3 regions of the Rhizobium sp. 3T7 genome follow, and region 2 is predicted to be linked to each of the others. Evidence: predicted binding sites of a transcription regulator. Region 2 holds the regulator's gene; each other region holds the start of a gene.
What was found. Region 2 encodes LexA, which represses DNA repair genes until DNA is damaged. Its sites were predicted from a motif close to TGTTCNNNNTGTGTTCNG; they were not measured.

Region 1 (10,107 bases), on a different contig from region 2:
CCTGTTGATTGCGACGGTGGTCTTGCCATGCTCGGTCCCGTAGGCAGTGCCCTGCGTATCGGGCATATAGAACGAATCCATCTCGATCAGGCAAAGACGCCCGCGTGCAATCTGCACCTCAACGTGCCGTTCGACGCGGTCGAAGATGGCAAGTTCGGTGACGCGGATGTCGTAGAGTGCCTCAAGATCCTCGAGGGGCACCTTGAAGAAGGTGAATTGATCGCCCTCGAAATCCTGGGTGAGCGTGAAGCCAAGCATCGCCTCCGGCGCAGCGCCGACGGCGTTCAGCACTTCGATCCAAAGGTCGACGTAGCAATTGGTTTCAGGCCACATGCGCTCGCTGGAGTGCAGCGGATGCGGCTGATAGCCGTCCGGGCGCACCCGTGGGAAGACGGCTCTCATCGTTTCGTTCAGCCCCACAGCGCTTGACGCACCTTGGAAGGCCAATGCTTGACCTCGAGTCCGTGGTGATGGAACAGCGCGAGCGCGATGCGTTCAAGCCCGAAGCCCACGCAGGCGGTATGCGCAACGCTGCCGTCTTCAAGATAAAGGCCCCATTTCGTGCCGAACGCATCCTGATGGTAGTTGAAGCTCATGCAGGCCGTCGGCTTAGCAACCGAGGTGATCGGAATGAGCAGCTCGAACTTCAGGTTCTGATCGCGCTGATTGTTAGCCAGCATTTTGCCGGCGCGGCCGAAGAACGGATCGTTCGCGACATCGATGGCCACATCGAGGCCGACCGCCTTCATCATTTCGACGCCGCGGTCCATCCAGCGTTGACGGAAATCCGTGACGTGCTCTTCGGTACCCATGCAAATAAATTCACGCATGCGGAAGAGCTGCTGGCGCGCGGGATCTTGCGAAGGCTCATGGCGGAAGCAGTAGGATTGCAGATCGAAGAGGCTGCCACTCATCGGCAGTTTGCCGCGGCGAGCAACAGCCGGATAGAGCGGATAGCATGCCGCAGGAGTCAACACGATGTCAGTCGCCTGCTGATCCTTCGTCCAGTCGTCACCCACTTCCATGCATTGAAGGAGGCTGACGTGGTCGAGCTCGCTGCCACAGAAACTGTGAACGGTGCCGGCGAGCTGCGGGAAGCTCTTCATGTAGCCGCTCTTCTCGAAGAAGGCGCGATTCATCCCGGGCGGAAAACGCATCGCTTCAGCGCCGTCGGCGCCGCCGAACTTGTCGATCAGGCGCTCGAAGGCGGCGATCACATCTTCGAATTGTCCGCTGCGCCCGTAAAGACCGTCAACGCCCGTATCGATCAGGAGGCCCGATTCAAAAAGCCTGTCTAAAAACGTTGTCTGCACGTCCATGTCGTCACCCCAATAGGCTAGTGTCCTGCTTGTGGACAAGAAGCATGCTCGACGTGTTGCCGAGGATGCGGTCGTTCGAGATCATGAGTTGTGCGGAGTGGGCATCGCGCAGATGTCGGCCGACGCTGAATGGCGTGCCATTCTTGTAGCCCATGATCCCGCAAATCAGCATCACGTGATTGACGATTTCGAGAATCGTTTCCGATGAGGCAATCTTCACGTTGTTCATCGTGACGGCAAAGCCCATCGAGGAAAGCTTGTCTGCGTCGCTCTTGGCATCCTCGTAGGCCTTCAGGCCGGCGACGACGTTCGAGCGAACCATTTGCAGCAAATTGGAGACCTCGGCCAATCGCAGGGCTCCGGGCGGTGGCGCCCCTGGTGACTTGCGCGCCGCAGCGCGCACGAACGCCTGCGCCCGTCCCACCGCATCGACGGCGATGCCATACCACACGCCGCTCCAAAGCAGGTGCGATGAAGCCAGCATGGATTGAGCCGCGATCTCCGCGAAGGGCTTCGGCAGAATTTGTCGAGCTGGGGCCTCGCCTTTGAAGAGGAAGCCATCCGAACACGTACCGCGCATGCCGAGCGTGTTCCACGCGTGGGTCTTTTCCAGAGCGTACTGCTCCTTGAGGAACACAGTCAGGACCTGATCGGAGGAAGCCGCATTTGCATGGGCGCGCGACGTAATCATGATCGCATCGGCGTAGGAGCCATAGGATATGACGGTCGCGTCTTTGTCGAGACGGCAACTATCACCCTCCACCTCGATCGCACAGATGCTATTCCTGAGATTGCCGCCAATGCCGCCCTCAGTCGTCGCCGATGCGATCAGCAATTGCTCGGCCGCCACGCGTTGCATGAAGGCCCGATGCCATTCGCTCTCGGCGCCGTGCTCGACAAGACTGCAGAGCTTGATGTGGTGCATGGCGAAGACCATGGCAGCCGCCGAACACGCCTGCGCAAGCATCGAGCACAGCTCGGCGATCTGTGCGATCGTCGCGCCTTCGCCCCCGAAATGGCGTGGGATCTGAATTCCGAGCAACCGCTCGGCCCTCATTGCCTCCACGGCTTCGTGCGGGAACCTCCCATCAAAATCGACGGAGTCCGCATGCTTTGCCGCAATCGCTGACACGCGGGCGACTCTGGAGGCAAGATCCTCTTCCGCGATTTTGACCGGAAAGTTCATTTAGGCGACCTTCCGGCTATCTTTGATCTGGTCGACAGTCTTCGCGATCGCCGCGATGCTGGCGAAGGACTTGCGATTCAAGAGATTGTCGGGAAACTCGATATCAAATGCCTCTTCGATGGCAAGCATAAGCTGCACGGAAGCGAAGGAAGTTAGGCCCACCGCATAGAGGTCGGCATCGTCGGCAACTTGGTCAACAGAGACGGGAAGCTTTCCGAATTTGACCAGGAGCTCACGGATCGTAGTATTCATTATGACTTCTCCAAGATGATCATATCTCGAGTGGCGAAACTGCCTTGTTCTCGGAATAGGCGTAGTCTGGAAAAGACAAAATTCTCCTAAATGACGTAGTTAAAGTGAGCTAAGCACCTCACCTAAATTCTTATAGGAGAAACGGGAGAACGTGGAACTTACGTTGGATCTCAATATCTTGCCTACGATTTATATTCTTGCGCCATGAAGAGGTCTCGCGACGCATTGTTCAAGAACAACACCGTTTTCACTAGGCGACCGGCGGATACAAGTGCTCGGCACCGCGATAATCCGAAACAGAATAGCAGCCTTCGCCCGCCTCTCTGATCGACTGCTCACCGATGACGGCCTTGCCATGGCCGCCCGGTATGTCGAGTATGTAGGTGGGTTGGCAAAGACCGGAGATCCGGCCGCGCAAAGCGGCGACGATCTTTTGCCCTTCTTCGATCGTCAGCCGAAAATGGCTCGTGCCAGGAGCGAGGTCCGGATGGTGCAGATAGTAAGGCTTCACACGCGTCTCGACGAGGGCCTTCATCAACTCTGCAAGTACTTCTGGATCATCATTGACGCCCCTCAGGAGCACCGATTGGCTGACCATGACAATTCCGGCATCGATCAGACGGGCACACGCCGCGCGTGCCTCTTCGGTCAGTTCGCGAGGATGATTGGCATGCAGCGCCACGTAGACGGTTTTACCGCTCGCTCTCAGGGCTGCAATCAAGGCTGCATCAACTCTTGAAGGATCCACCACGGGAACGCGAGTATGGAACCGCACGATCTTCACGTGATTGATCGATGCCAGTTCGCGAAGAATTTCTTCCAACCGTCGCGGAGACAGCACCAACGGATCGCCGCCCGTCAGGATCACCTCCCAGATTTCCTTATGGTCTCGAATGTAGGCAAAGGCTGCCATCATTGCCTCGGGGTCGAGCATGCCCAAGCCTTGCGGGCCAACCATCTCGCGGCGAAAGCAGAAGCGACAGTAGACTGGGCAGACATGCACGGCCTTCAACAGTACCCGATCGGGATAGCGATGAACGATCCCCTGCACGGGACTATGGGCTTCGTCGCCGATCGGGTCCGCGCGCTCTTCGGGCACGACGTTGAGCTCGGCCGCATCTGGTACGAATTGCCTGGCGATCGGGTCTGCAGCGTCCGTGCGATCAATCAAGCGCGCGACTGATGGCGTCAATGCAATGGCGTAGCGTGCGGCTACATCAGCCAACGCGTCCCGGTCTCTCAGACCCAGCAGCCCAGCGCTTTCCAGACCCTCGACGGTCTTGATAGGCACGATACTGTTCATCTGCCGTACTCCGCGACCGGGGCCCACATCACCTGATCGATCCGCGACGCGCCGGTTGCCAGCATCACCAACCGATCGAAGCCGAGAGCGATCCCGCTTGCCTCGGGCATGATGGCAAGCGCGTCCAGAAAATCCTCATCCAGAGGATAGCTTTCGCCGTAGATGCGGGCCTTCTCAGACATCTCGATCTCGAAGCGACGGCGCTGTTCCGCCGGATTGGTAAGCTCGCCAAAGCCGTTCGCAAGCTCGACCCCGCAAGCATAGACCTCGAAACGTTCGGCAACACGGGGATCACGAGCGGAGGGGCGCGCCAACGCTGCTTCCGACACCGGATACTCGTCAAGAATGGTCACTCGACCGAAACCCAAATGAGGCTCGACCTTCTCGACAAGGACGCGGCTGAACAGATCGGCCCAGCCATCATCGTTCGCAACACGCATGCCGATCCGCTTCATCTGGTCAGCGAGATGCGCCCGATCCGTCGCACCATCGGCGGAAACGGAAGCCAGGAGATCGATGCCGGCATAGCGTTCGAAAGCTGCGGCAACGCTTATTCGGTCCGGCCCCGCGAACGGATCGCAGTCACTGCCTTTATAGGTGAGCCGTGCCGTCTTCATAGTTTCTGCAGCAAGCGCCAAAATGCGAACGCAGTCCATCATCAGGCTCTCATAGCTTTCGCCCACACGATACCACTCAAGCATCGTGAATTCCGGATGATGCAAGTGTCCACGCTCGCGATTGCGATAGACGTGTGCGAAACAGGCGATGCGCTGCTCTCCGGCCGAAAGCAGTTTCTTGCAGGCAAACTCAGGCGATGTATGCAGGTAAAGCGGCGCCGCCGTCTGGCCGTCGGTCGTCAATGCTTCAGTGGCAAACGCATGAAGGTGCGCCTCGTTGCCTGGCGAGACCTGCAGCGTTGCGGTGTCGACCTCCAGAAAATCCTCGCTCAGGAAGTAGCCGCGCAATGCAGACTGGATCGCATTCCGTCCAATCAGGAACGGGCGGCGGTCCAAATGCACGCTCGGCGTCCACCACGGCGACACTTTGGCGATCGAGGGATTCATCGGCATTTGTCCTGACCGACCTGTCCAACGCTGGGGCTGGCTATTTGCCGGATTTTAGGTTAGTTGCGCCCCCAAAGAACAATCACTCGCGTCTCCGGGGCTGTATCGACAGTCCTCTACGACGCCAAAAGCCGAGTTACAAGGAAGTCTTAATGGTCAAGGTCATCGCCTCTTCCGTCCGCAAGGGCAACGTTCTCGACGTGGATGGCAAACTCTACGTCGTTCTGACTGCCCAGAACTTTCATCCGGGCAAGGGCACGCCGGTTACCCAGGTCGACATGCGTCGTATCGTCGATGGCGTCAAGGTCTCCGAGCGCTGGCGTACGACCGAACAGGTGGAGCGCGCTTTCGTTGAAGACGTGAACTTCCAATACCTCTACGAAGATGGCGAAGGGTTCCACTTCATGAACCCGGCGACCTATGACCAGGTCGTCGTCGACAATGAAACGATGGGCGATCAGAAGGCCTATCTGCAGGAAGGCATGACCTGCATTTTGTCGATCCATGAAGGCGTTCCGCTTGCCCTCGAGCTGCCGCGCCACGTGACTCTCGAAATTACGGAAACCGAACCGGTCGTTAAGGGCCAGACGGCTTCGTCGTCCTACAAGCCGGCAATGCTGTCGAACGGCGTGCGCACCATGGTGCCGCCGCACATCAACGCCGGCACGCGCGTTGTTATCGCGACGGAAGACAATTCCTACGTCGAGCGCGCAAAGGACTGATCGTCCGCTTCAGCGCTCAGAACTATGGCCGCTTCGGAAACGACGCGGCCTTTTCTTGTCGGCGGCACGTTCGCATCGCGACCACTGTTCAAACAAAAAAGCGCCGATTCAAACCGGCGCTTTCGATCTCAAAATGATAAGGCTGCTAGGCGCTGGCCCGGGCTTTAGTAGCGTGGGCAACGTGCTTCGTAGCGGCGGCCGTACCGATCCCTGTAGACGCAGTAGCCACGCCGCTCAACGGACTGGCCGATCAATGCGCCAGCAAGACCACCGGCAACTGCGCCCACGGCAGCGCCGCCCCAGCTGTTGCTGACAGCACCACCGATAATGGCGCCTGTACCGGCACCGATCGCGGTACCCTGTTCAGTCGCCGTGCAGGAGGCAAGCGCACCAACGAGGGCGCCAATGAGCACAATCTTTTTCATCATGACATATCTCCCAGTTTTTTCCGTCGCTTAGATGCGACCAAGCAGCACAAGAATAATAATAATCACGAGAACTAGCCCTAAACCGCCCGAAGGTCCATAGCCCCATCCCCGGCTATAGCCCCAATTCGGCAAGGCGCCGATCAAAAGCAGAATAAGGATAATCAGAAGTATCGTGCCAAGCATGGTTCAAGTCCTCAACGTCATTACACTTGGAATGGACGAGAAACACACACCACCGTTTTTTGTTCCATATGTATCAGCTGTTCCGCTTTGAGTGGAAAAAACCAGATCGAGCCGCATTTTCCGGTTCCTCTCAGGAACGTTAGCATCAGGGGGGTGTCGGGGCGGGCTGGATCGATTGTCGATTTTCGGCGAAAGGCCGTTGACAGCCTAGATGCAAATCTGGGCCGCACGTATGAGGCGAATTTCAAGATTCAGCATCTTGTGGGAAAAAGTGATTCAAAATCAATACTTAGCCGTGAACAAACACTGAATCAGCCGGAGTCAGCGATTCGTCTCCGATTCGTTCTCAAGCTGTTCCGAATCGCAAAACGAGCAATCTGCAAGCTTTTCGCGCAACAGAAAACCGCAGAGTAAATTCAAATCAGCCCTTGCGTTTGAGACGACGGCTGTCCATGTGTTGTCTGCTCTCGGAGAGGAGCTGACTTGACCTGGGGCACCCTCGCCTCACTTGCAGGACCATGACACTGACATCGCAGCCGATGATACTGAGCGGGCGCGGAGTAACCGCGGTGCTCGGGCCAACCAATACCGGCAAGACGCATTATGCCATCGAGCGCATGGTTGCGCACGGCACCGGCGTGATCGGGCTACCGTTGCGGCTGCTGGCACGCGAGGTCTATACACGCGTCGCCGAAAAGGTCGGGATCCAGAATGTTGCGCTGGTAACGGGCGAAGAGAAGATATCGCCTCCCAACGCTCGCTTTTCGGTCTGCACGGTTGAGGCGATGCCGCGCGAGACGAAAGCGGCCTTTGTCGCAATCGACGAAGTGCAGCTCGCGGGCGATCTGGAACGTGGTCATATCTTTACGGACCGTATCCTGCATCTGCGCGGTCGCGACGAGACGCTGCTGCTCGGCGCCGGCACTATGCGTCCAATTTTACAGCAGCTTCTTCCGGGCATTACCGTTGTCGAGCGACCGCGACTTTCCCAGCTGTTCTACGCCGGACAAAAGAAGATCACACGCCTGCCGCAACGTTCGGCGATCGTCGCCTTCTCGGCGGATGAAGTCTATGCGATCGCCGAGTTGATCCGGAGGCAGCGAGGCGGGGCAGCCGTCGTCCTTGGAGCCCTTAGTCCACGTACCCGCAATGCGCAGGTGGCGCTCTACCAAGCTGGAGACGTGGAGTATCTGGTCGCGACGGATGCGATCGGCATGGGTCTCAATCTCGATGTCGATCATGTCGCCTTCGCGCAGGACCGCAAATTCGACGGCTACCAGTTCCGTAATCTCAATCCTGCCGAACTCGGGCAGATTGCCGGCCGCGCCGGTCGACACGTTCGCGACGGGACATTTGGCGTCACCGGCCAAGTCGATCCCTTCGATGAGGAATTGGTCGAACGCATCGAAGGTCACGAATTCGACAATGTAAAAGTGCTGCAATGGCGCTCAAAGAACCTCGACTTCGCCTCCATTCACGCGCTGCGCGCGAGCCTTGAGACCGGCCCTACCGTTTCCGGCCTGACACGCGCTCTGCCTGCCGTTGATCAACAAGCGCTGGAACACCTGTCGCGCTATCCTGAGATCATCGACCTTGCGAACAATCCGGCGCGCGTCGAGAAGTTGTGGGAAGCCTGCGCGCTTCCGGACTACCGGCGCATCGCGCCGGCCCAACACGCCGATCTCATCTCCACCCTCTTTTCCGATCTCGTCCGCTATGGCACGGTAAATGAGGACTTCCTTGCCGAGCAGGTACATCGCGCGGATCGAACGGACGGTGAGATTGACACGCTTTCGGCGCGAATCGCGCAGATAAGGACTTGGACCTATGTATCGAATCGGCCCAATTGGCTTGCCGATCCGACACACTGGCAGGAAAAGACGCGGGAAATCGAAGATCGATTGTCCGATGCGTTACATGAAAGGTTGACGAAACGCTTTGTTGATCGCAGGACATCTGTGCTCATGAAGCGCCTGAGAGAGAATGCGATGCTGGAAGCTGAAATCAGTGTAAATGGCGATGTCTTCGTTGAAGGACATCATGTGGGGCAGTTGTCGGGATTCCGGTTCACGCCCATTTCGGGAGCGGAGGGACCGGACGCCAAGGCTGTTCAGTCTGCTTCGCAAAAGGCGCTTGCTCTGGAATTCGAGGCGCGTGCGGCTCGCCTCCACGCGGCCGGCAATAGCGATCTCGCGATCAGCTCCGACGGTTCGATCCGCTGGTTGGGCGACCCGGTGGCGCGCCTGGCAGGCAGTGATCATGTCATGCGCCCGCGCGTCATTATTCTCGCCGACGAACAGTTGACCGGCAATGCCCGCGACCACGTGACCGCCCGTATCGAGCGCTTCGTAAATCATCATATCAGCACGGTTCTGAAGCCGCTTGACGATCTGTCCCGCGCAGAGGATCTGCAGGGCCTGGCAAAGGGCCTGGCATTTCAGCTCGTCGAGAACCTCGGCGTACTGTTTCGGCGCGATGTGACCGAAGAAGTAAAGTCGCTGGATCAGGATGCCCGCGCTTCGATGCGCCGCTACGGTGTCCGCTTCGGTGCCTACCACATCTTCGTCCCCGCCCTTCTGAAGCCCGCCCCTGCAGAGCTCATCACGCTCCTTTGGGCGTTGAAGAATGATGGCCTCGACAAGCCGGGTTATGGCGATCTCATTCCGGTGCTGGCTGCCGGCCGCACCTCGGTCGTCACCGATCCGGGTTTCGAGCGCACCTTCTACAAGCTGGCCGGCTTCCGATTCCTCGGTAAGCGTGCGGTTCGCATCGATATCCTTGAGCGCCTGGCGGATATCATCCGCCCGCTGCTTCAGTGGAAGCCGGGCCAGGCAAATCGTCCCGAAGGAGCATATGACGGCCGCCGCTTCACGACGACGACCGCTATGCTTTCGATCCTTGGTGCAACGCTCGAGGACATGGAAGAGATCCTGAAGGGGCTCGGCTATCGCTCCGATGCCGTCAAGGCGGAGGAGGCAGCAGCCCATCTGTCGGCTCAGGACGCCTCGGCAGCGCCGACGACCGAGACTGCAGTTGAGGATGGCGCAGAAAAGGCGGATCACGACGATGCCGACAGCGCATCGGAGGAAGCCGCCTCGGAAGCCCCCGGTGCTGTTGAAGCAGTGGTGGCCGAACAATCAGTCGCGGCAAATCCCGAAGAAGCCGAGGAGCCGAAGCCGGTTCTACTCTGGCGCCTCGGTGGCCGCACGGACAATCAGCGCCAGGCTCGTAACCCGGGCGAACGTCGCGGTGGCAACAATCGCGGCCAGGAACGGGGATCTGATCATCGCCGCCAAGGTGGTGCAAATGGCGAGGGCCGAGACGGCAACCGCCAGCATCACGGCAAGGATGGCGGCAAGCCACATCAGGGACGCGGCGACCGCAACGAACAGCGCGGCGACCGTCAAGACCGTGGCGATCGCAAGGATCGCAACAACAATCGCGGCGGCCCACAGCCACTGCGCTTCGAGGCAAAGCCACCGCGCAAGGAAAAGCCGATCGATCCGGATTCTCCTTTCGCGAAGCTCGCTGCCTTGAAGGAGCAGATGAAGAAGTAAGCGGATGAGCGGGGAGACACAGCCAGGAAGCGGTTCGCGGCAGCGCATCGACAAGTGGCTGTTCTTCACGCGTATGGTAAAGTCGCGCTCGCT
Region 2 (10,107 bases):
ATCATCGCAGGCAGCGGCCTTCTACCGTCTCATGTCGCCACTGCGGCGCGGCAAGCAGGCGAGAACCCCTTCATCATCGCTCTGAAGGACGAGGCCGACCGTTCTTGGGAAGACTTTGACCACGCCGTCATTGGCGTCGGCGACTTCGCCGCTCTCAACCGGATCTTTGAAAGCAACGGCATAGATCGCGTTGTCATGTCTGGTGGTGTACGCCGGCGCCCGGAGTGGCGCGAAGTTCGGCCGACACTGAAGACCCTCGCGAAATTGCCGTCGACAATCCGTACGCTGCTCGCTGGCGGCGACGATACGGTGCTGCGCATGGTCATCGCCTTGATCGAAGAGAATGGACGCCGGGTTGTCGGCGCGCACGAGATCGCACCGGATCTGCTTGCCTGCGTCGGTCCACTGGGCGCCGTGCAGCCAAGTGCCGACGACACGAAGGACATAGTACGAGCAGCAGAAGCGGCGGATGCGCTCGGTAGGCTGGACGTTGGTCAGGGGTCGGTTTCAGTCGGTGGCCGTATCGTCGCGCTCGAGGGAGTGGAAGGCACAGACAGCATGCTGGAGCGTGTCGCGAACCTGCGGTCAGCCGGACGGATTTCCGCGCGCCGGCGCGGAGTGCTCGTAAAACTCTGCAAGCCTCAGCAGGATATCCGCGCGGACCTGCCGTCGATCGGTATTTCGACGATCGAGAACCTGCGCCAGGCGGGATTGGCCGGCGTGGCGATTGAGGCGGGTCGCTCGCTGATCCTGGAGCGTGACGCTGTCATAAAGGCTGCGGATGAGGCCGGTATCTTCGTGTGCGGACTGGATAGGGGATTGCCATCCTGGGGGCTAGCGTGAGCGAGGCTTCACTGAAAGTTGCCATTATTGTTGGAGAGGTTTCGGGCGACCTCTTGGGCGCGGACCTGATCGCCGCCTTGAAACGGCAGTTTCCTGGCAGTGTGGAATTGATCGGCGTCGGTGGCGAGGGGCTGGAGGCGCAGGGCCTGCGCTCGCTTTTCGATTTCTCCGAACTGCAGGTCATGGGCATCACGCAGGTTCTTTCGAAACTGCCACGGCTGGTTCGGCGTATTGGTGAGACGGCGACGACGATCATAGCCGCGAAGCCTGATGTGCTTATTATAGTCGATAGTCCCGACTTCACTCATAGGGTCGCAAAGCGCGTGCGAACGGCGCTGCCCGACCTGCCGGTTGTTAATTATGTTTGTCCCAGCGTATGGGCGTGGAAAGAATACCGCGCGCAGCGCATGCGCGCCTATGTCGACCAGGTGCTGGCGGTCTTGCCCTTTGAGCCGGAAGTGATGCGCAAGTTGGGCGGTCCGCCAACGACCTACGTCGGTCACCGTTTGACCGCCGATCCGAACCTGCTGGGCGCGCGACGCCAGCGCGAGCAGACGAAACCTCGAAACGAAAGCGACCGCAAGACGGTGATGTTGCTGCCGGGTTCGCGCTCGTCCGAGATCATGAAGCTGCTGCCGCATTTTGGCGATGCCGTGAGCGAGCTAGTGGCCCGCAACGGAGATGTGCGCTTCGTTTTGCCGACCATGCCGCGCCGCGAATCCATGATCCGTGATCTCGTCAAGGATTGGACGACCAAGCCCGAGATCGTGACGGGCGCGGAGCAGAAGTGGCAGGCATTCGCTGAAGCGGATGCGGCCATGGCCGCATCCGGGACTGTCGTGCTCGAGCTGGCACTGACGGGGGTTCCCTGCATTTCGGCCTACAAGACGGACTGGATCATCAAGCTCATGACCAGCAAGATCAAAACGTGGAGCGCGGCTCTCCCGAACCTGATCGCCGATTACGCGATTGTACCCGAATATATCAATGACGTGGTCCGCGGCGGCAGCTTTGCACGCTGGATGGAGAAGCTTTCGGCAGACACCTTGCCGCGGCGGGCGATGATGGAGGGGTTTGACGTTCTCTGGCAGAGGATGCAGACCGAGAAGCCGCCCGGAGAACACGCGGCAGAGATCGTTCTCGACGTCCTTCAAAAGAAAAAGCCCGGCCATTTCTGACCGGGCTTTTTGCTGTCTGCTATCGCAGTTTAGCGCTTGGAGACCGGCAGGTAATCACGCTGCGGCTCGCCGATGTAGAGCTGGCGCGGGCGACCGATACGCTGTTCCGGATCTTCGATCATCTCATTCCACTGGGCAATCCAGCCGACCGTGCGAGCGAGAGCAAACAGCACGGTGAACATGGTCGTGGGGAAGCCGAGGGCCTTCAGCGTGATGCCCGAGTAGAAGTCGATGTTCGGATAGAGCTTCTTCTCGATGAAGTATTCATCGGTCAGTGCGATGCGCTCGAGTTCCATCGCGACTTCGAGCAACGGATCGTCCTTGACGCCGAGTTCGCCGAGAACCTCATGCGTCGTCTTCTGCATGATCTTGGCGCGCGGATCGTAGTTCTTGTAGACGCGGTGACCGAAGCCCATCAGACGGAACGGATCGTTCTTGTCCTTGGCGCGGGCAATGTATTCCGGAATACGGTCAACGGTGCCGATCTCGGTGAGCATGTTCAGCGCAGCTTCATTGGCGCCGCCGTGAGCCGGGCCCCAGAGGCATGCAATGCCGGCCGCGATGCAGGCAAACGGGTTTGCGCCCGACGAGCCGGCGAGGCGGACGGTCGAGGTCGAAGCGTTCTGCTCATGATCGGCATGCAGGATGAAGATGCGGTCCATGGCGCGGGCCAGCACCGGATTGACCACATATTCCTCGCAGGGAACTGCGAAGCACATGCGCAGGAAGTTCGAGGCGTAGTCGAGATCGTTCTTCGGGTAAACGAAGGGCTGGCCGATGTGATACTTGTAGGCCATGGCAGCGAGCGTCGGCATCTTGGCGATCATCCGCAGGCTTGCGACCATGCGCTGATGCGGATCCGTGATGTCGGTGGAATCATGGTAGAAGGCCGACAGCGCGCCGACGCAGCCGCACATGACGGCCATCGGATGCGCGTCGCGGCGGAAGCCAGTGAAGAACCGGCTCATCTGCTCATGCACCATCGTGTGATGCGTGACGCGATAGTCGAAATCCTTCTTCTGGGCAGCGGTCGGCAGTTCTCCGTAGAGAAGCAGGTAGCAGACCTCGAGGAAGTCGCCGTGCTCGGCAAGTTGCTCGATCGGATAACCGCGATGAAGCAATACGCCGGCATCACCATCGATATACGTGATTTTCGATTCACAGGATGCGGTCGAGGTGAAACCAGGATCGTACGTGAAGGAAGCCGTATTCTTGTACAGGGCGCCGATATCGATGACATCAGGGCCAATCGTGCCGCTCTTGACGGCGAGATCGACTGATTTATCACCGATTTTCAGTGTTGCGCTTTGTTCCGTCATTCTGATCCTCCAAACTGGCGGTTGGCGCCATAAAAGCGCCATAGGGTTAAGCGTCGTCGACGATAGCTATATGATCGCGCGCCGAATGCCAAGTTACCGTGGTGCCATTTTGTGCATTGCAGTATCAACTTTTGGGCACTGCTGCGATGAACCCTGCGCATAGCAGAAGCTAATGATAATCCTTGGCTTTTCTGACTTCCGATTTTCCTTCAGATTTCAATCGATTATTGTTGCTTCAAGCCTCGCGAGCTTGCATTGTGGTTGCAAGGGCCGCTACTTTTGGGCGCAGATGCATGCCGGGGTTGAAGCCATTTGAGGTGAGAGACCCGGCGCCGATGCGCCTGCTCGTGCGGCAGAGCGTTATTTTCTCCGGGCTCAATCTGCTCCCAAGCCTCCGCGCCTTCCGCACGCAATCACTCGTTTCCTGGCCAGCGCGGCGTACGACCGACTCTCGGCTGCTCATCGTGGTTTCGACGGGTTGTGGCAACGGAGATGGAACATGGGCGGTTCTTCCTGTTCTCTCCGGTCTTCCTCGGGACTGGCGCGGTTCTCTGCCTGGTGCACCGCCACGCATGATAGCGGCTACGTCCTGACAATCGTCGAAAACCCTGTGTACTTCGGCGCTGCGTGCGACACCGCCGATATTGTCGCAACGCCTGCTCGCCTGACGGAATGCCGGTCGGGCGCACTGCTATTCACCGGCGAAACCTTGCGCCGCTCGGGCACCGCTGAGATACGGATAGATGTGGAGCACCCATCGTGACGGCCGCGTATACCACGCTTGATCACCCCTGGATGCGGCATCAGGCATACAACTGGCGAAGCGGTACGTTTGACGACGAGCTGCCCGCCGTTAGTGATAACGGCGAATGAGGCCGACCAGCTTGCCCTGAACCTTGACGCGGTCGGGTCCGAAAATGCGCGTTTCATAAGCCGGGTTCGCGGCCTCAAGCGCAATGGAGGCGCCCTTGCGGCGGAAACGTTTGAGGGTCGCTTCCTCGTCATCGACGAGTGCGACGACGATGTCGCCGGCATTTGCCGTGCTGGCGTTGCGGATGATCACCGTGTCGCCGTCGAAGATGCCGGCTTCGATCATCGAGTCGCCCTTCACCTCAAGCGCATAGTGCTCGCCCGGGCCAAGCATGTCGGCCGGAACTGTAATGTCGTGGGTATTGTTCTGGATTGCAGAAATCGGCACGCCGGCAGCTATCCGCCCCATCACCGGTACGGAAGCCGAGCTGTCGTTGTCGGCATGCGCAGCCGGCTTCGGAGGCGCAACCGGCTGCGGTTTGCCGAGGCTGCCTTCGATAACGCTCGGCGAAAAGCCGCGGCGGGGCTGCAGGCTCGGATTGTAAGCCTCCGGCAGCTTGATGACCTCCAATGCGCGGGCCCGATTAGGCAGTCGGCGAATGAAGCCCCGTTCTTCGAGCGCGGTAATCAGCCGGTGGATGCCTGACTTGGACGCGAGATCCAAGGCGTCCTTCATTTCGTCGAAAGACGGAGGGACACCGGATTCCTTCATTCGCTCGTGAATGAAGAGAAGAAGCTCCTGTTGCTTGCGCGTCAGCATCGAAGTTGAACCCCAGAGTCGTGAAACAAAGCCAGAACAGACACTATATGTTCCATATGTGTTCCGCAAGTACCTAAATGTTCATAAAACTTGCCTGCAACTTGCTCCGTTTTTGCGTCGCATTTGAGTGAAAGCGTAGAAGGGGGTTGCATTGTTGCCTTGCCCGGCGCACATCTTCGCAAATTCCGGAGAGTTTGCCATGAGCGAAGCACATCCGCTGGACCACATCGTGCTGCCGGTCTCCAATATCGGACTTGCGCGCGAGCGCTTGGGAAAGCTGGGATTCACCGTCGCGCCCGATGCCCGGCATCCTTTTGGAACCGAGAACGCCTGCATATTCTTCGCCGACGAAACATACCTGGAACCCTTGGGCGTCGCCAGCGCGGAGCTGCACGAGGCGTCGGCGAAGAAAGGCAATGTCTTCACTGCGCGTGACCGGGCTTTCCGATTTCGATGCGGGGATGATGGGTTCTCCGCGGTGGTCTTTGCGACCGCCGATGCTGATCGCGACCACGCCCGGTTCCTTGCCGAAAAGATCAATGGCGGCGAGATGCTGCAGTTCGAGCGGCCGATGAAGATGCCTGACGGCTCTCAGGTCACCGCTGCGTTCAAGCTCGCGTTCGCGGTCGATCTGCGGGCTCCGGATTTTTTCTTTTTTACGTGCCAACGCGTCAATCCGCTGCCGGCTGACCGTAGAGCGCTGCAAAAGCACGCAAATGGCGTGGGTGGGATCGCAGAGATTGTTCTTGGCGCGCCGGACCCAAAAGCATTTGCGCCATTTGTGCGTGCTGCGGCGCACGGCCTCCCGGTGACCAACGAGGCCTTTGGCGCGAGTGTGACAACTCCGAACGCCAGAGTGAGCGTTCTCTCCCCAGATGGATTGGATGCCTACTTCGATATTCCGGCACCTTCAAACGATCGCGGCCTGCGTGGCGTCGCCATTGTCTTCAAGGTCAGTGATCTCGCCGTGACAGAAGCGCATTTGGCTGCTAACGGGATGACTTACACGCGCAAGAACAATCGAATTCTGGTGAAGGCGGCGCCCGGTCAGGGCGCGCTCTTCGCCTTCGAGGAGAAACGATGAGCCAGACAAATTCCGAAGTCGTGATCGGCGAAGGCGCCGGCCGCGTCACCTTTTCGAATGCCGGCAAGCTGTCCCTGATTGCCGGGCCTTGCCAGATGGAGAGCCGCGACCATGCCTTCATGGTCGCCGGTGTATTGAAGGAACTCTGCGACAAACTTGGTCTCGGCCTCGTCTACAAGTCCTCGTTCGACAAGGCAAACCGCACCTCGCTGTCGGCGCAGCGCGGCGTAGGTCTTGAAAAGGCGCTGGAGGTCTTTTCGGACCTCAAGAAGGAATACGGCTTTCCGGTTCTGACCGACATCCACACCGAGGAGCAGTGCGCCGAGGTGGCGACGGTCGTCGACGTCCTGCAGATCCCGGCCTTCCTGAGCCGTCAAACCGATCTGTTAGTGGCAGCCGCGAAGACCGGCCGAGCCATTAACGTCAAGAAGGGACAGTTCCTGGCGCCTTGGGACATGAAGAACGTTCTCAACAAGCTGAACGCGACCGGAAACCCGAATATTCTGCTTTGCGAACGCGGCGCCTCGTTCGGCTACAACACACTGGTTTCCGACATGCGTTCGCTGCCAATCATGGCGGCGATGGGTGCTCCAGTCGTTTTCGATGCGACGCATTCGGTGCAGCAGCCGGGCGGGCAGGGCGGTTCGAGCGGCGGCCAGCGCGAATTCGTGGAGACGCTGGCACGGGCAGCCGTTGCGGTTGGCGTCGCCGGTGTCTTCGTAGAAACGCACGAAGATCCTGACAATGCGCCATCCGACGGGCCGAACATGGTGTATCTGAAGGATATGCCGCGGCTGCTCGAAAAGCTGCTGGCCTTCGACGGGATTGCAAAGGCCGCCTGAAACCGGCAGACGGTGTCGGCCGTCAACCGGCGAGCGCCATCCTTTTGTGGGAGGGATATCCCATGGTCACAGACTTTCCCGTTTCGTCGAGACAGAAACGGGACAGCAGGTGATTGAGGTGCACCGCCTCGTCGCCCAGCTCTCGGCAGGCGGCGCTGGTTTGCTCGACCATCGCCGCGTTCTGCTGCGTGACGCTGTCCATCGTGTTGATGGCGGCATTGACTTCCAGGAGCGCGGTGGTTTGTTCGGCGGAAGAACGCACGATCCCCTCGATCAGCGCCGTGACCTTGAGAATCTGCTGATCGATATTGCCGAGTGCTTCGCCTGTGCGGTTGACAAGGCCGACGCCTGCTGAAACCTGGCTGGAAGAGGTCTCGATCAACTGTTTGATTTCTTTCGCCAGATTGGCGGACCGACCGGCAAGGTCGCGCACTTCCTGTGCAACGACGGCAAAGCCCTTTCCGGCCTCACCTGCGCGGGCGGCCTCCACTCCGGCATTGAGTGCGAGGAGGTTGGTCTGGAAGGCGATTTCGTCGATGACGTTGATGATTTGGCCGATCTGTGCGGATGATGTCTCGATCTTCTCCATCGCGGCCACCGCCTCGTGCACGACGGTCGCCGAGTAGCTTGCGCTTTCCTTGGTCGCCGTCATCATCGCGTTGGCTTCGTTGGCCCGTTCCGATGAATTCTTGACGGTGACCGTGATCTGGTCGAGCGCCGAGGCTGCTTGCTCCAGTGAGGCGGCCTGATGTTCCGTTCGCCGGGCCAGATCATCCGTGCTCGACGCGATTTCGCTCGAGCCGGTCCTTACCGTATTCGTGACGGCTGAGATTTCTTTCATTGCGCCGGAAAGTGTACGGATGCTCGAGTTGAACTCCTCGCGCAGCTTCTCATAGGTCGCTTCGAAGGGCTCGCTGAGTTGGAAAGAGAGGTCGCCGCCGGAAAGGCGCTCCAGACCGCGGCTCAGACTGGTGATGACGCGCTCGCGGGCGGCTTCCTCGTCTGCCTTGGTGGCGGCGAGCGCCGCATCGCGCTGTGTCTGGACCTGGCGTTCGGCATCCTGGCGCTCACGGATATTGTTCCGTTCCTCGGCGGCGTCACGGAACACGGTGACGGCGCGCGCCATCTCGCCGATCTCGTCGGCGCGGCGGCTGAAGGGCACTTCCTTCGAATAATCGCCGGCGGCAAGGATCGCCATATAGTCGCGCATTGCTGAGAGTGGCACGATAGCGCGTCGACGGAAGACGTAAAGGCCGCCGAGCAACAGGCAAAACGAGACAGCGGCTGCCGCGAGCGTGATGGTGGAGAGGATGCGGGTTTGTTCGGCGGCATCCTTTTCGGCAGCAGCCAGGAAAGCGTTCGCCATATCCACGAGCTTGTTGACGGCTTCTTCATGAATATGGAAATTCGTTGAAAGCTTCTCGAAAGCCGCCGGGATGACGGCGTCGTCGTTCTTGAGAATGGCTGGGGCGAGTTCTTCTGCCATCACCTTCCAGAACACGTCGCCTTTGACGAGGACATCGCTCAGGAGTTTTTCCTTGAGGTCGGCGCTGAGTGCTGTTTCCGACCAATATTTGCGGCGATCCTCATAGGCGGGCTTCAGGACAGTCTGGATGCGCTCGATATTCTTCCGCGCGACTTCAGGACGCTGCACCGCCTCAAGTGCAAGCATGTAGGATTCAACGATATAGAGAGGTGGCGGCAGGATATCGGCAACGAGATCCTTTCCGTAGACGATCTGCCTATACATTTCGCCGTTCACCCGCAGCTTGTTGAAGGCGTAATTCTGAATGCCGATCGAAGTGATCAATCCTGCGGTGATGACGGCCGCGAAGATGGCAAGGCTGCGAGCAATATTGAGTTTCATCCGGCGCCCCGTGAATTCTAATAGCAAACAGGTGTTGTTTATTGAAATGGCTTGGAGTTTGGAGGGATTTACGATCCCTATAAACAGGCGGGCTTGAACCGCATAAGGAAGTGCATCATGCAATACTACTTGCCGGAGGACAGGCAGTATTTCCTCATCGAGTATTAATTGTAATATTAATTGGTTACTGATCGATAAATTTGCAACCACATTGAATGCGGTGACTTGTTTTCAAAACCTGAAGTTTCGAAACACTGGAGCAGGGCAGCGGAAGGATGCCGCGACGCGCCTCTTCAAAAGCCTGACATATTCGCGCGATAGGTCCGTGACGTGCCGTGTGTCGTCGGTGTGGCATTGTAATTTGCGTGCCTTCGATTAAACAGGCTTCGAACGATTTATCCACCCTCGAGCAGGAAGAGCCGATGACCGCAATTACCGACATTATCGCCCGCGAGATTCTCGACAGCCGTGGCAACCCGACCGTCGAAGTCGATGTCTATCTCGAAGATGGCAGCATGGGCCGCGCGGCGGTGCCGTCGGGCGCTTCGACCGGTGCTCACGAAGCCGTCGAAGTACGTGATGGCGGCAAGCGCTATCTCGGCAAGGGTGTTGAAAAGGCCGTCGAAGCCGCCAACACGGAAATCTTCGACGCGATCGGTGGCATCGACGCCGAAAACCAGATCCAGATTGACAATATCATGATCGAGCTGGACGGCACACCGAACAAGTCGCGTCTCGGTGCCAACGCTATCCTCGGCGTGTCGCTCGCCGTTGCCAAGGCGGCTGCTCAGGCTTCCGGCCTGCCGCTTTACCGCTATCTCGGCGGTGCGAGCGCCCATCTTCTGCCGGTTCCGATGATGAACATCATCAACGGTGGTGCGCATGCCGACAATCCGATCGACTTCCAGGAATTCATGATCCTGCCGGTCGGCGCCGATTCCATCCGCGAAGCCGTCCGCATGGGCTCGGAAGTCTTCCACGTCCTTAAGAAGGAATTGTCGGCTCAGGGTCACAACACCAACGTCGGCGACGAAGGTGGCTTCGCGCCGGGCTTGAAGAGCGCGCCTGAAGCCCTCGACTTCATCATGAAGTCCATCGAGAAAGCCGGCTACAAGCCGGGCGACGACATCAGCCTCGGCCTCGACTGCGCCTCGACGGAATTTTTCAAGGATGGCAAGTACGTTCTCGAAGGCGAAGGTCGCACGCTGGAATCGGGTGCCATGGCCGAATATCTTGCACAGCTCGCGGCCCAGTACCCTATCATCTCGATCGAAGACGGCATGGCCGAAGATGATTGGGACGGCTGGAAGGCTCTGACGGATCTGGCCGGAAAGAAGGTTCAGCTGGTCGGCGACGATCTCTTCGTCACCAACTCGGCCCGTCTTCGCGACGGTATCCGCATGG
Region 3 (10,107 bases), on a different contig from region 2:
GGCGAGCGTTTCGCGCCCGTTATCGTCAGCGTTAATTGGCTGGGCGTGCCGCTCTCCTACGTCAACGGCTTGCTGCTCGCACTGGTCTTCTTCCTGCCACAGATGGTCGGCCTCGTCTCGCTGCTGCTGCTGGCCTTCATGCTGGCACAGGTCTTTGCGATCGCACGCATTCTCAGGATGATCTTCTACGGCCAGGGTCTGATGGTCGGCGCGTTGACGCTGGTGCTGCTGGTGCCATCGCTGATGCTGTCGGAATACCTGCAGCGCTTTCTGGGCATCTATCCAATATAGATCCGCCGGAATCGTTCTATTCCGACAGTGCGGCCATGCGCGCCTTCAGGAGGTCGATCATCCCTTTCACCTTCGTCGTCAACGCGCCCGGCGGTCGGAGCGCGTGGATGCCGCTGCCGTCTGGTCTCGGCGGCAGCGCGGGGAAGAGCCGCACCAGCCGGCCGTCCCGGAGCGGCTCGGCCACCAGCCATGTTTGCAGATGGATGATCCCCAGCCCTGCGATGGCGCTTGCAAGAAGCCCGTCCATGTCGGCGCAGACAAAACGACCGGAAACCTCGAGCCGGTCTTCCGAGCCGGTTTCGCCGAACTGCCACATCCCAGCCTTCATCGGCTTCGGTGTGGTCAGGCAGGCGTGATGCACGAGGTCTGCCGGGACCGCCGGAACGCCGTGGCGCTGAAGATAGGACGGCGCGGCGCAGACGACGCTCTCCGTTGCCGCAAGCTTCGTCACGAGAAGCGCGGAATCCTGCAGCTTGCCGATGCGGACAGCAAGATCGATGCTCTCCCCGATGGGATTCACGGCCCGATCCTCCAAAGACAGTTCGAGATGCACCTTCGGGAATCGTTCCAGATAGATCGGCACCAACGGAACGACGTGACGCCGGCCGAAACAGACCGGCGCCGAAATCGTCAGCCATCCCTGCGGTTCGCTCGCCATTGCCGCGACAACGCTCCGGGTCTCCTCGAGCTGGCCAAGCGCCTGCCGGGCGCGATGGCAAAGTGTCTCCCCCGCTGACGTCAATGCGAGCCGACGCGTGGACCGATAGAATAGCTCCACCCCGAGTTCACTTTCCAGCAGGTCGACCTGCCGTGATATCGACGACGCCTGCATGCCGAGTTCCCGACCGGCAGCGGAAAAGCTTCCCGCGGCAACGACCTTGAGGAAGATGTCCAATCGATCCGCGAAACCCGTCATCTTTGCGCCCTATGCTCAGCTCCTGAGAATATAGAGCCGATTATCGCAGCTGTGCGCAAGTATTAAGGTCTTCGCTGTCGTCACACGAGCCCTCCTTGGCGCGACCCACCTCTTCCGGATTTTACACACCGCTGGTCCCGCGGGCGGCTGACCGATACTGCACGCCATTTCTTTGAGAGGAAAAACATGCCTTCCGATACAATCGCCATCAGACCGAACCCGCAAATGACTCGGCTGCTCGACAGCGCAATCGACTCCGCACTGGAAGAGAAGCGGCTCGTTGGAACTGTGGTCCTCGTCGCCCAGGAGGGCAGCATCGCCTATAGTCGCGCCGCCGGCATGGCGGATCGGGAGAACAGCCTGCCAATGCGCACGGACACGATCTTCCGGCTTTCCTCGGTGACCAAACCGATCGTCACCATCGCCGCCATGCGGCTCGTCGAAGAGGGACAGATCAATCTCGCTGATCCTGTCACTCGCTGGCTGCCCTATTTCCGTCCACGGCTGCCGGATGGATCTGCACCGGCCATCACGATCCATCATCTGCTGACGCACACGGCGGGCCTCGGCGACAGTTTGACAGGCGACGGGGGCGAAGGGAGGCCAGAGGGCACCAATCTCGCGGGCGGACACCCTGCCTGCATCGCGCTCGAAGAAAAACTTCGCCGGCTTGCGAGCGAACCGTTGCTTTACGAGCCCGGTGGAGCCTGGCGCTATTCGATCTCGATGGATGTGCTCGGCGGCGTCATCGAAAAAGAAACCGGCGGCCCGCTGGGCGAAGCAGTCGCCGCGCTCGTCACTCAACCGCTCGGACTTTCCGATACCGCGTTTCATGTAACGGATCGTGGTCGTCTTGCCGTCCCTTACAAGAATGCGACGCCGGAACCCGAGCCGATGGCGTGCGAGGATTCGGTCGTCACCTCTTCCGGCGTGATCCGCTATTCGACGGAGCGCATCCTCGATCCTCACAGCTATCACTCCGCCAGCGGCGGCATGGCAGGCACGGCCGAGGACATCCTCGCCATACTCGAAACCGTTAGACGTGGCGGAGCGCCGCTGCTTGATTCAGACACCGTTTCCGCAATGGTCCACGACCGGACGAAGGGCCTTGCTGAGCTTGCGCGCGCCGGGCTAGGTTTCGGCTACGGCTGGGCTGTTGTGACCGATCCGGACCGTTCCGACTTGCCGCTGGCTCCGGGAGCGCTCCAGTGGGGCGGCGTCCACGGCCACTCATGGTTCGTCGATCGGGAAAGGAAACTGACAGTGGTGGCGCTTACGAACACAGCGCTCGAAGGATTGTTCGGCGCCTTCCCGCTGGATATCGGCAAGGCCATCTATCGGGCCCTGTAGGCCGGGTCATGATAGCTCGTCACCGTCATCGCTGTCGCCGCCCTCCAGCAGCGGGCGGCGATCGGTGATCACCGCCGGATAATCCACCTGCATGAAGTAAAGTCCATCCGGGGGTGCAACGGGACCGCAGGCCTTGCGGTCGCGGGCATCCAGCGCGGCACGGACATCGTTCGGCGTCCATTTGCCCTCGCCCGCAAGCTTCAGTGTTCCCGCGAAAGAACGGATCTGGTTGTGCAGGAAGCTTTGGGCGGTGGCGCGAATCTCGATCAATTCGCCGTTTCTTGTCACGTCCAGCCGATCGAGCGTGCGGATCGGACTGTTGGCCTGGCAATGGGCGGAGCGGAACGTCGAGAAATCGTGCTTGCCGACCAATGTCTGCGCCGCTGCATGCATGGCCTCGTGATCGAGCGGCTTCGGCACCCACCAGGCCTTACCGGCCTCAAGCGCCAATGGCGCGCGACGGCTGATGATGCGATAAAGATAGTGGCGCCGCAGTGCCGAGAAGCGGGCATCAAAGAACTCGCTTGCCGCTTCCACACTGATGATCGCGACCCGCTCGCCCGCCAGCTTGAGATGGGCGTTCACCGCGTTCTGGAGCTTGAAGGCCGACCACTCTCTGGAAAGGTCGGCATGAACCACCTGCCCCGTAGCATGGACGCCGGAATCGGTGCGGCCCGCCCCACGGACCGAGACCGTCTCTCCGCTTGCCGACAGGATCGCCTTCTCGATCGCGCCCTGAACGGAAGGTCCGTTTTCTTGCCGCTGCCAGCCGACGTAAGGACCACCGTCATATTCGACGATCATGCGATAGCGATGCATCAGGACAGCCTCGTGCCAGATGCGAGCGGTGTCCCACGCAGGAAGTCGGCGGTCGGCAACTGCTTGCCACCGGCCTTCTGCAATCTGGTCAGGCGAACGGCGCCGGTTCCGCAGGCAACGACAAGATCGTCTGTCAGCAGTTCGCCGGCGCTGCCGCTGCCTTGCGCAATCTCCGAGGCCAACACCTTGACGCGCTCAGGCTTGCCGCCAGTTGCCACTTCGAGCCATGCGCCCGGAAATGGTGCCAGACCGCGAATGTGATTGTGAACTTCAGCGGCGTCTTTTGAAAAATCGATCCGCGTCTCGCCCTTGTCGATCTTGGCGGCGTAGAGCACGCCGTCCGAGGGCTGCGGCGTCAAGGGAAGGTCGCCCATTTCGAGTTTGACCATTGCCTCAGCCATCGCCTTGGCACCGACATGCATCAGCTTGTCGTGCAACTCCCCGGCCGTAGTGTTGGCGCCGATCTCGACTTCGCTGGTGAGGGCCACCGGGCCGGTATCCAGGCCCTTATCCATCTTCATCACCATCATGCCGGTCTTCTGATCGCCGGCCATGAGCGCTCGCTGGATGGGGGCAGCACCCCGCCAGCGCGGCAGCAGCGAGGCATGACCATTATAGCAGCCGTAACGCGTGCCAGTCAGGATAGCTTCCGGCAGCAGCAGGCCATAGGCAACGACAACGGCAACGTCGGCATCGCATGCCCGGAAGCGTTCACGCTCTTCCGGATCCTTGAAATTCACTGGCGTAAAGACGGGGATACCGAGCAGTTCGGCAGCCTGATGAACAGGCGACTTCTGCAGATCGAGGCCACGCCGTCCGCCCGGCCTTGGCGGTTGGCTGTAGACAGCGAGGATCGTATGCCCGGCATCGACCAACGCTCGCAGGGTCGGAACGGAGAATTCGGGCGTACCCATGAAGATGATGCGAAGCGACATTTTATCCCGCCATGTTTCCGGTCGGCCTCTTCAAACGGGATTGCGAGCGCCAGATCAAGCCGTCGGATCGCAATCGGCGCACTGCAAGCCGGCTGCCGGCGCAACTCAGAGCTAGAGCGCCTTCGCCGACTTCGCGGCCTTGGTGAACTTCTTGATCACCATGTCCCGCTTGAGGCGAGAGATGTGGTCGATGAAGAGCACGCCGTTCAGGTGATCGATCTCATGCTGCAGGCAGGTCGCGAGCAGGCCGTCGGCCTGCACCGCCTGCTCCTTGCCGTCTCGGTCGAGGTACTTGACGGTGACCGTCGCCGGGCGTTCGACTTCGGCATAGTAGTCAGGGATGGAAAGGCATCCCTCCTCATACACCGAGCGCTCGTCGGACGATGCGAGGATCTCCGGATTGACGAATACGAGGGGCTGCTTCTCTTCGCCTTCACGGGAAACGTCAATCACCAGCATGCGGCGCGGCACGCCGATCTGGATGGCAGCAAGGCCGATACCTGGCGCGTCATACATGGTTTCAAGCATGTCGTCGGCAAGGCGCTGGAAATCGGCATCGACGCGCTCGATCGGCTTGGAAACCTGACGAAGCAGCGGATCGGGGAGAATGATGAGTGGCTTGATGGTCATGGCGTTCCCATAACGCATCTTTTTCCAGGATGGAATTATCCGGCAGGCGGGTGGAGCGCTTTTTTACGCTCCATCCCTGAATTTAGCCGCATTCCCGTCAGGCGGCGCGGCGCGGGGCGGCCATCGAACGATGTCCGACGCCGGTGCGGAAGCGCTGCAGCAGCGCCACCAGATTATCGACCTCGCCGCGAAGGCGCCGTGTCTCGGCTGAGGTATTCTCGACCATACCCGAGTTCTGCTGCGTGATGGTGTCCATGTTGCGAATGGCGACGCTGACCTCGTTGACGCCGGTCGCCTGATCGCGTGCCGCAGCCGCGATATCGGCGACGAAGCGGTTGATGATATCGATGCGGTTGATCATGTCGTTCAGTGCCTCGCCGGTGCTGCTGACGATGTCGACCCCTTCATTCACCTGTGACGAGCTTTCCGAAATCAGGTTCTTGATCTCCTTGGCCGCGTCGGCGGTGCGTTGCGCGAGTTGGCGGACTTCCTGCGCCACGACGGCAAAACCTTTGCCTGCGTCGCCGGCACGCGCAGCTTCAACGCCGGCGTTCAGCGCCAGCAGGTTCGTTTGGAAGGCAATTTCATCGATCACGCCTATGATCTGTGCGATCTCGGTCGATGACTTTTCAATACCGGCCATCGCGGAAACGGCGCTGGTGACGAGTTCGCCCGAACTCTTGGCCTTCTGCTGGGTCTCGCGAACAGCACCGGATGCCTTTTCGGCGTTTGCGGCCGTCTGGCCGACGCTGACCGAGAGTTGCTGCAGTGCCGCCGAGCTTTCCTCGACGCCGGCGGCTTGCTGCGCCGTGCGCAATGCAAGATCATCCGAGGCCTTGGCAATCACGTCCGTGCCCCTCAGGATTTCACCCGAAGTTGCCCGTACCGACGCGAAGGACGTACGAAGAGCAGCGACCGCGCGATTGTAATCGTCGGCCATGCTCTTGAAATTGCCGGGGAGGTCGGGCGGTAGCGTCGCCTCGAGATCGCCGTTCGAGAGCGCTTCCAGGCTGCGGCGAAGATGATCGAGAGCGATTGCCTGATCCTGCTCGGCTTTCGCCCGCTCTTCCTCCAGCTTCCGGCGTTTCTCTTCAAGTGCTTCGAGGTAGACCGAGATCGAGTAATCCATATCGAGCATCCCGGCCTTGATAACGGCGGCGAGCTTCTCGGCCAGCACCTTGCCCTGCTGCCTGGCGAACATCGAGGGCCACTGCTTGGCCATGAGGCCCTTCACGAGTTCACTCATCAGCAAGGCATAGCCACCAATGTACCAGCGCGGCTCCAGCCCGATGCGGGCATGCGTCTTGCCAACCGCAACCACGCCTTTCACATAGGCCTCGTCGAAGTTGCCGCCGGCCAAATTGGCCCAATGATCTTCCTGGCGCTTCTTGGCGTGCCCCATATGCGCCTTGTCGGCAAAGAAGCCCGCGACCTCGGATGTCTTCGCCAACTTCGCGTAGAACTTGTCGAGGGCGCCGCCGAGCAGCTCCGCGATCGCCGGGCGCATCTCGCGAAGCGCCGTGCGGGCTCCATCATCCAACTCGATGAAATCGAGGCGTTGCTTGAGCGCGCTGTCGGACTGCTGGCTGGTCATGATGTCTCTGCTTTGCGATTGATGCTGAAGGAAATTTGAGCAGAGCTTTTGCGCAATATGGTTGAGCAATGGTTAAATGCGCTTCCGATTCGTCAGTTGCCGTTTGCTTTCTGATGTCATTTGGTTTGCCGGAAAGCTTGTGGGCTGTTCACGTTTTGATCTGGATATCTCATTTGAGTTTGCTATTGTTGCCAGCATGAACCCCAGCTCTGAGTCGTTTCTCCTTGCCCTGTCGCAGACAAGCCCCGCCATGCTGGCCCTTACCGGAGGCGCAATCGCCGCGCTGATCCTACTTCTGGTCGTCCTCCTCGTCCGCAGCGGACAGGTCCGGCGCGAGCAGGCCGAGGTCGCGAGCCTTCGTGCCGCCGAGACGGACGCCCGCATGGCCGAGCTTCTGAAGATCCAGGCCGAGATGCATGGGCGCATGTCGACGATGGCCGAAGTCTTCGGCTCCAGGCAGTCCGAACTCAACCAGGCGATCAACCAGCGCCTGGACGGAATGTCGCAGCGCGTCAGCACGACGATCAGTGAACAGACCAAATCGACGCACGAGAACCTGCAACGGCTGCAAGAGCGTCTCGCCGTCATCGATGCCGCCCAGAGCAATATCCAGACGCTGGCGAAGGACGTCGTCGGTCTGCAGGCGATCCTCTCCAACAAGCAGACGCGCGGCGCTTTCGGCCAATCGCGCATGGAGACGATTGTCGCCGATGGCCTGCCGATGGGCGCCTATGCATTCCAGCAAACGCTGTCCAACGGCTCGCGTCCCGACTGCACGATCCGCATGCCGAACGGCGCGCCGCCGCTGGTGATCGACGCGAAATTCCCGCTCGAAGCCTGGAACGCGATCCGAGACGCGGGCGGACCGGATGGAGCCAAGGTTGCGTCGCAGCAGTTCCGCCGCGACATGGAGACGCATATCCGCGATATCTCGGAGAAATACCTGATCCAGGGGGAGACGCAGGACACGGCCTTCATGTTCGTGCCATCGGAATCGATCTTTGCCGAGATCCATGAGAATTTCGAAGCGATCGTGCAGAAGGCACACCGGTCGCGCATCGTCATCGTGTCACCTTCGCTGCTGATGCTCTCCATCCAGGTCATTCAGGCGGTGCTCAAGGATCAACGGATGCGGGCCCAGGCACATGTCATTCAGGGCGAGGTCGCGAGCCTGATGGACGATCTTGGCCGCCTCGACGAGCGCGTGCGCAAGTTGCAGGGCCATTTCGCGATGGCGCAGAAGGATGTCGACATGATCATCACGTCCGCCGACAAGCTCAACAAGCGTGGAGCGAAGATCGAGGCTCTGGAGTTCGAGGGCGGCGACAGCGGCAAGGCCACGGCACGAGATAATGACCCGGCGCCGAAATCCGTCGACAGCCGCAGCGGGCTTCTCAAGCTCAGGGTGGTTGACGACGAGTAACGCCTTCGGGCAGTGTCGCGCCCAAGAAAAGCATCGGACGGGACACCCATGATCACAGTTTTCGGCTCCATCAATATGGACCTCATCGCCACCACCGCGCGCTTGCCGAAGCCCGGCGAAACGGTCGCTGGCAACGGCTTCTCGACGGCGGCGGGCGGCAAGGGCGCCAACCAGGCGCTTGCCGCGCGACGCGCCGGGCGCACCGTTCACATGGCAGGCGCCGTCGGTCGGGATGGCTTCGCAGAGCCGGCGCTCGCATTGCTGAAGGAGGCCGGCACGGGGCTTGAAACCGTCAAGCAGGTCGACGAGCCGACCGGAACCGCGCTGATCCTCGTCGGTGGCGACGGCGAAAACATGATTGCTGTTGTGCCCGGTGCAAACGGCACGATGACGCCGGCCGATGCCGATGCAGCGATCGATGCCATGAACAAAGGCGACATCCTGATGCTTCAGCTCGAAGTGCCTGTTCCGGCCGTCGAGCGGGCGCTGGCCGATGCCCACGCCAAAGGCGTGACGACCGTGCTCAACCTTGCCCCACTGATCGATGATGCGCCGCGCCTCGGCCGCCTTGCCGACATTGTTATTGCTAACGAAACAGAGTTCGAGCGCCTCGCCGGCCAGGAAAACATGGGAGCGGATGATCGCGAAGCCGCACTGAAGCGGCTGAATGCGGAAACTGGGCAGACCTTGATCGTAACGCTCGGCGCAGACGGCGTGATCGCGATCCGGAATGGTGTCATTTCCCGTGCCAAGGGGCTGAAGATCGAGCCCGTCGATACGGTCGGCGCCGGCGACACCTTCTGCGGCTACTTCGCGGCGAGCCTGGACGAAGGGCTGGATTTCGAGGCCTCCCTGCGGCGTGCGGCCGTCGCCGGCTCGCTCGCTTGCCTGAAGCAGGGTGCCCAGCCATCGATCCCCTCGAGCGCCGAAGTCGCAAACGAGCTATAGGGCAATTCGTCCCGCGACATAGTGGAGCGGCTTGCCGCAGGTCCCCATCCATTTTCGTTGGATTTCATTGAAATTTAAGAGGTTCCGGCGATGTTCCAGCATCACCGGATCTCTCCCAGGGACCGGCTTCTGTAACGGCTGCTCCATGATGGGGCGACGCCCTCCTCCCTGTGCCGATGAATGCCCCGTCCGGCACATCCTTGCTCCCCGAGGAATCCATGTTCATCTTTCGCATGAAATCGCTTGCAGCCAAGCTTATCCTCATTACCGGCATTGCCATCGCCCTCGTCCTCCTCGTTTCCAACTTCTTTCTCATCGGTGAGACGCGCAATCGCGTCCAGACACTCACTATGGACCAGGCCAATCTGGAAGCGAAGGCGATAGCCAACGAGGTCGCCTCTTCCGTCGGTGAACTGGCAGGGGCGGCACGCTCCATGGCTGGCGCGATCGGCCGTGGTCAGGAGGGCAAATATCTCGACCGCAAGGCGGTTCTCGACATGCTGAAGGCAAACGTCGAGCGCAACCAGTTTGCCTTTGGCAGCTGGTTCGCCGAAGAGCCGAACGCCTTCGACGGACAGTCGGCCAGCATGGCTGGCAAGGCCGACTTCGGCGCCGCGAAGGACGGTACTTTCAACCCGTACTGGACGAAGAGCAAGGACGGCGGCTTCACGTTCTCCACCTTCGAGTCCGACTACAAGGCTGCCTGGTACGCGCTTGCTGCGCAGAGCAAGAAGGGGGCGCTCACGCCGCCTTATGCAGAAACGACCACCGGCGAAAACACGGCGATGACCTCGATCGCCTATCCGGTCATGTCTGGCGGCAAGATGATTGGTGTCAGCGGTGTCGATATCTCGCTGAAATCGCTCCGCGACAAGCTCTCGACGCTCCACCCCTTCGGCTCCGGCCGCGTCACGCTACTCTCGCAGACCGGTAAATGGATCGTCGCGCCGATCCCCGATCTCTCGATGAAGGATTATGACGGCGAAGGCGCGGATGCGGTGAAGAGTGCGCTCTCGACGCTGCAGCCTGCGGTCGTCAAGAACCTGACCTTCGACGGCTACGAACCCTTCGACCGCGTCGTCTATCCCTTCGCCCTGCCCGACGTGAACACGACATGGGTGATCCTCGTGGACGTGCCGCACACTGCCATCAACGCGCCCGTTCAGGATCAGACCTTCATGATGGTCGTCGCAGGCATCCT

Region 1: a site for LexA is predicted at 6,799-6,816, ahead of K9B32_RS11590 (helicase-related protein). Genes of this name have one in related genera too.
Region 3: a site for LexA is predicted at 6,681-6,698, ahead of K9B32_RS07155 (DNA recombination protein RmuC). Genes of this name have one in related genera too.

The regions. Positions count from the first base shown of each region.
Region 1 is NZ_JAIQXS010000006.1:172,068-182,174, forward strand. It holds gene K9B32_RS11545 (DUF1839 family protein) at 1-402, opposite strand, end outside; gene K9B32_RS11550 (amino acid--[acyl-carrier-protein] ligase) at 411-1,319, opposite strand; gene K9B32_RS11555 (acyl-CoA dehydrogenase family protein) at 1,324-2,505, opposite strand; gene K9B32_RS11560 (acyl carrier protein) at 2,506-2,757, opposite strand; gene K9B32_RS11565 (lysine-2,3-aminomutase-like protein) at 3,008-4,060, opposite strand; gene epmA (EF-P lysine aminoacylase EpmA) at 4,057-5,124, opposite strand; gene efp (elongation factor P) at 5,277-5,846, shown strand; gene K9B32_RS11580 (YMGG-like glycine zipper-containing protein) at 6,011-6,274, opposite strand; gene K9B32_RS11585 (DUF3309 family protein) at 6,302-6,457, opposite strand; gene K9B32_RS11590 (helicase-related protein) at 6,976-10,014, shown strand; gene K9B32_RS11595 (RNA-binding S4 domain-containing protein) at 10,019-10,107, shown strand, end outside.
Region 2 is NZ_JAIQXS010000016.1:50,999-61,105, forward strand. It holds gene K9B32_RS20535 (LpxI family protein) at 1-843, shown strand, start outside; gene lpxB (lipid-A-disaccharide synthase) at 840-2,021, shown strand; gene gltA (citrate synthase) at 2,051-3,340, opposite strand; gene K9B32_RS20550 (hypothetical protein) at 3,840-4,103, shown strand; gene lexA (transcriptional repressor LexA) at 4,194-4,910, opposite strand; gene K9B32_RS20560 (VOC family protein) at 5,110-5,994, shown strand; gene kdsA (3-deoxy-8-phosphooctulonate synthase) at 5,991-6,836, shown strand; gene K9B32_RS20570 (methyl-accepting chemotaxis protein) at 6,859-8,703, opposite strand; gene eno (phosphopyruvate hydratase) at 9,126-10,107, shown strand, end outside.
Region 3 is NZ_JAIQXS010000003.1:391,277-401,383, reverse strand. It holds gene K9B32_RS07190 (hypothetical protein) at 1-291, shown strand, start outside; gene K9B32_RS07185 (LysR family transcriptional regulator) at 308-1,207, opposite strand; gene K9B32_RS07180 (serine hydrolase domain-containing protein) at 1,394-2,557, shown strand; gene truA (tRNA pseudouridine(38-40) synthase TruA) at 2,564-3,376, opposite strand; gene fmt (methionyl-tRNA formyltransferase) at 3,376-4,311, opposite strand; gene def (peptide deformylase) at 4,423-4,941, opposite strand; gene K9B32_RS07160 (methyl-accepting chemotaxis protein) at 5,039-6,535, opposite strand; gene K9B32_RS07155 (DNA recombination protein RmuC) at 6,732-7,958, shown strand; gene K9B32_RS07150 (ribokinase) at 8,007-8,906, shown strand; gene K9B32_RS07145 (methyl-accepting chemotaxis protein) at 9,125-10,107, shown strand, end outside.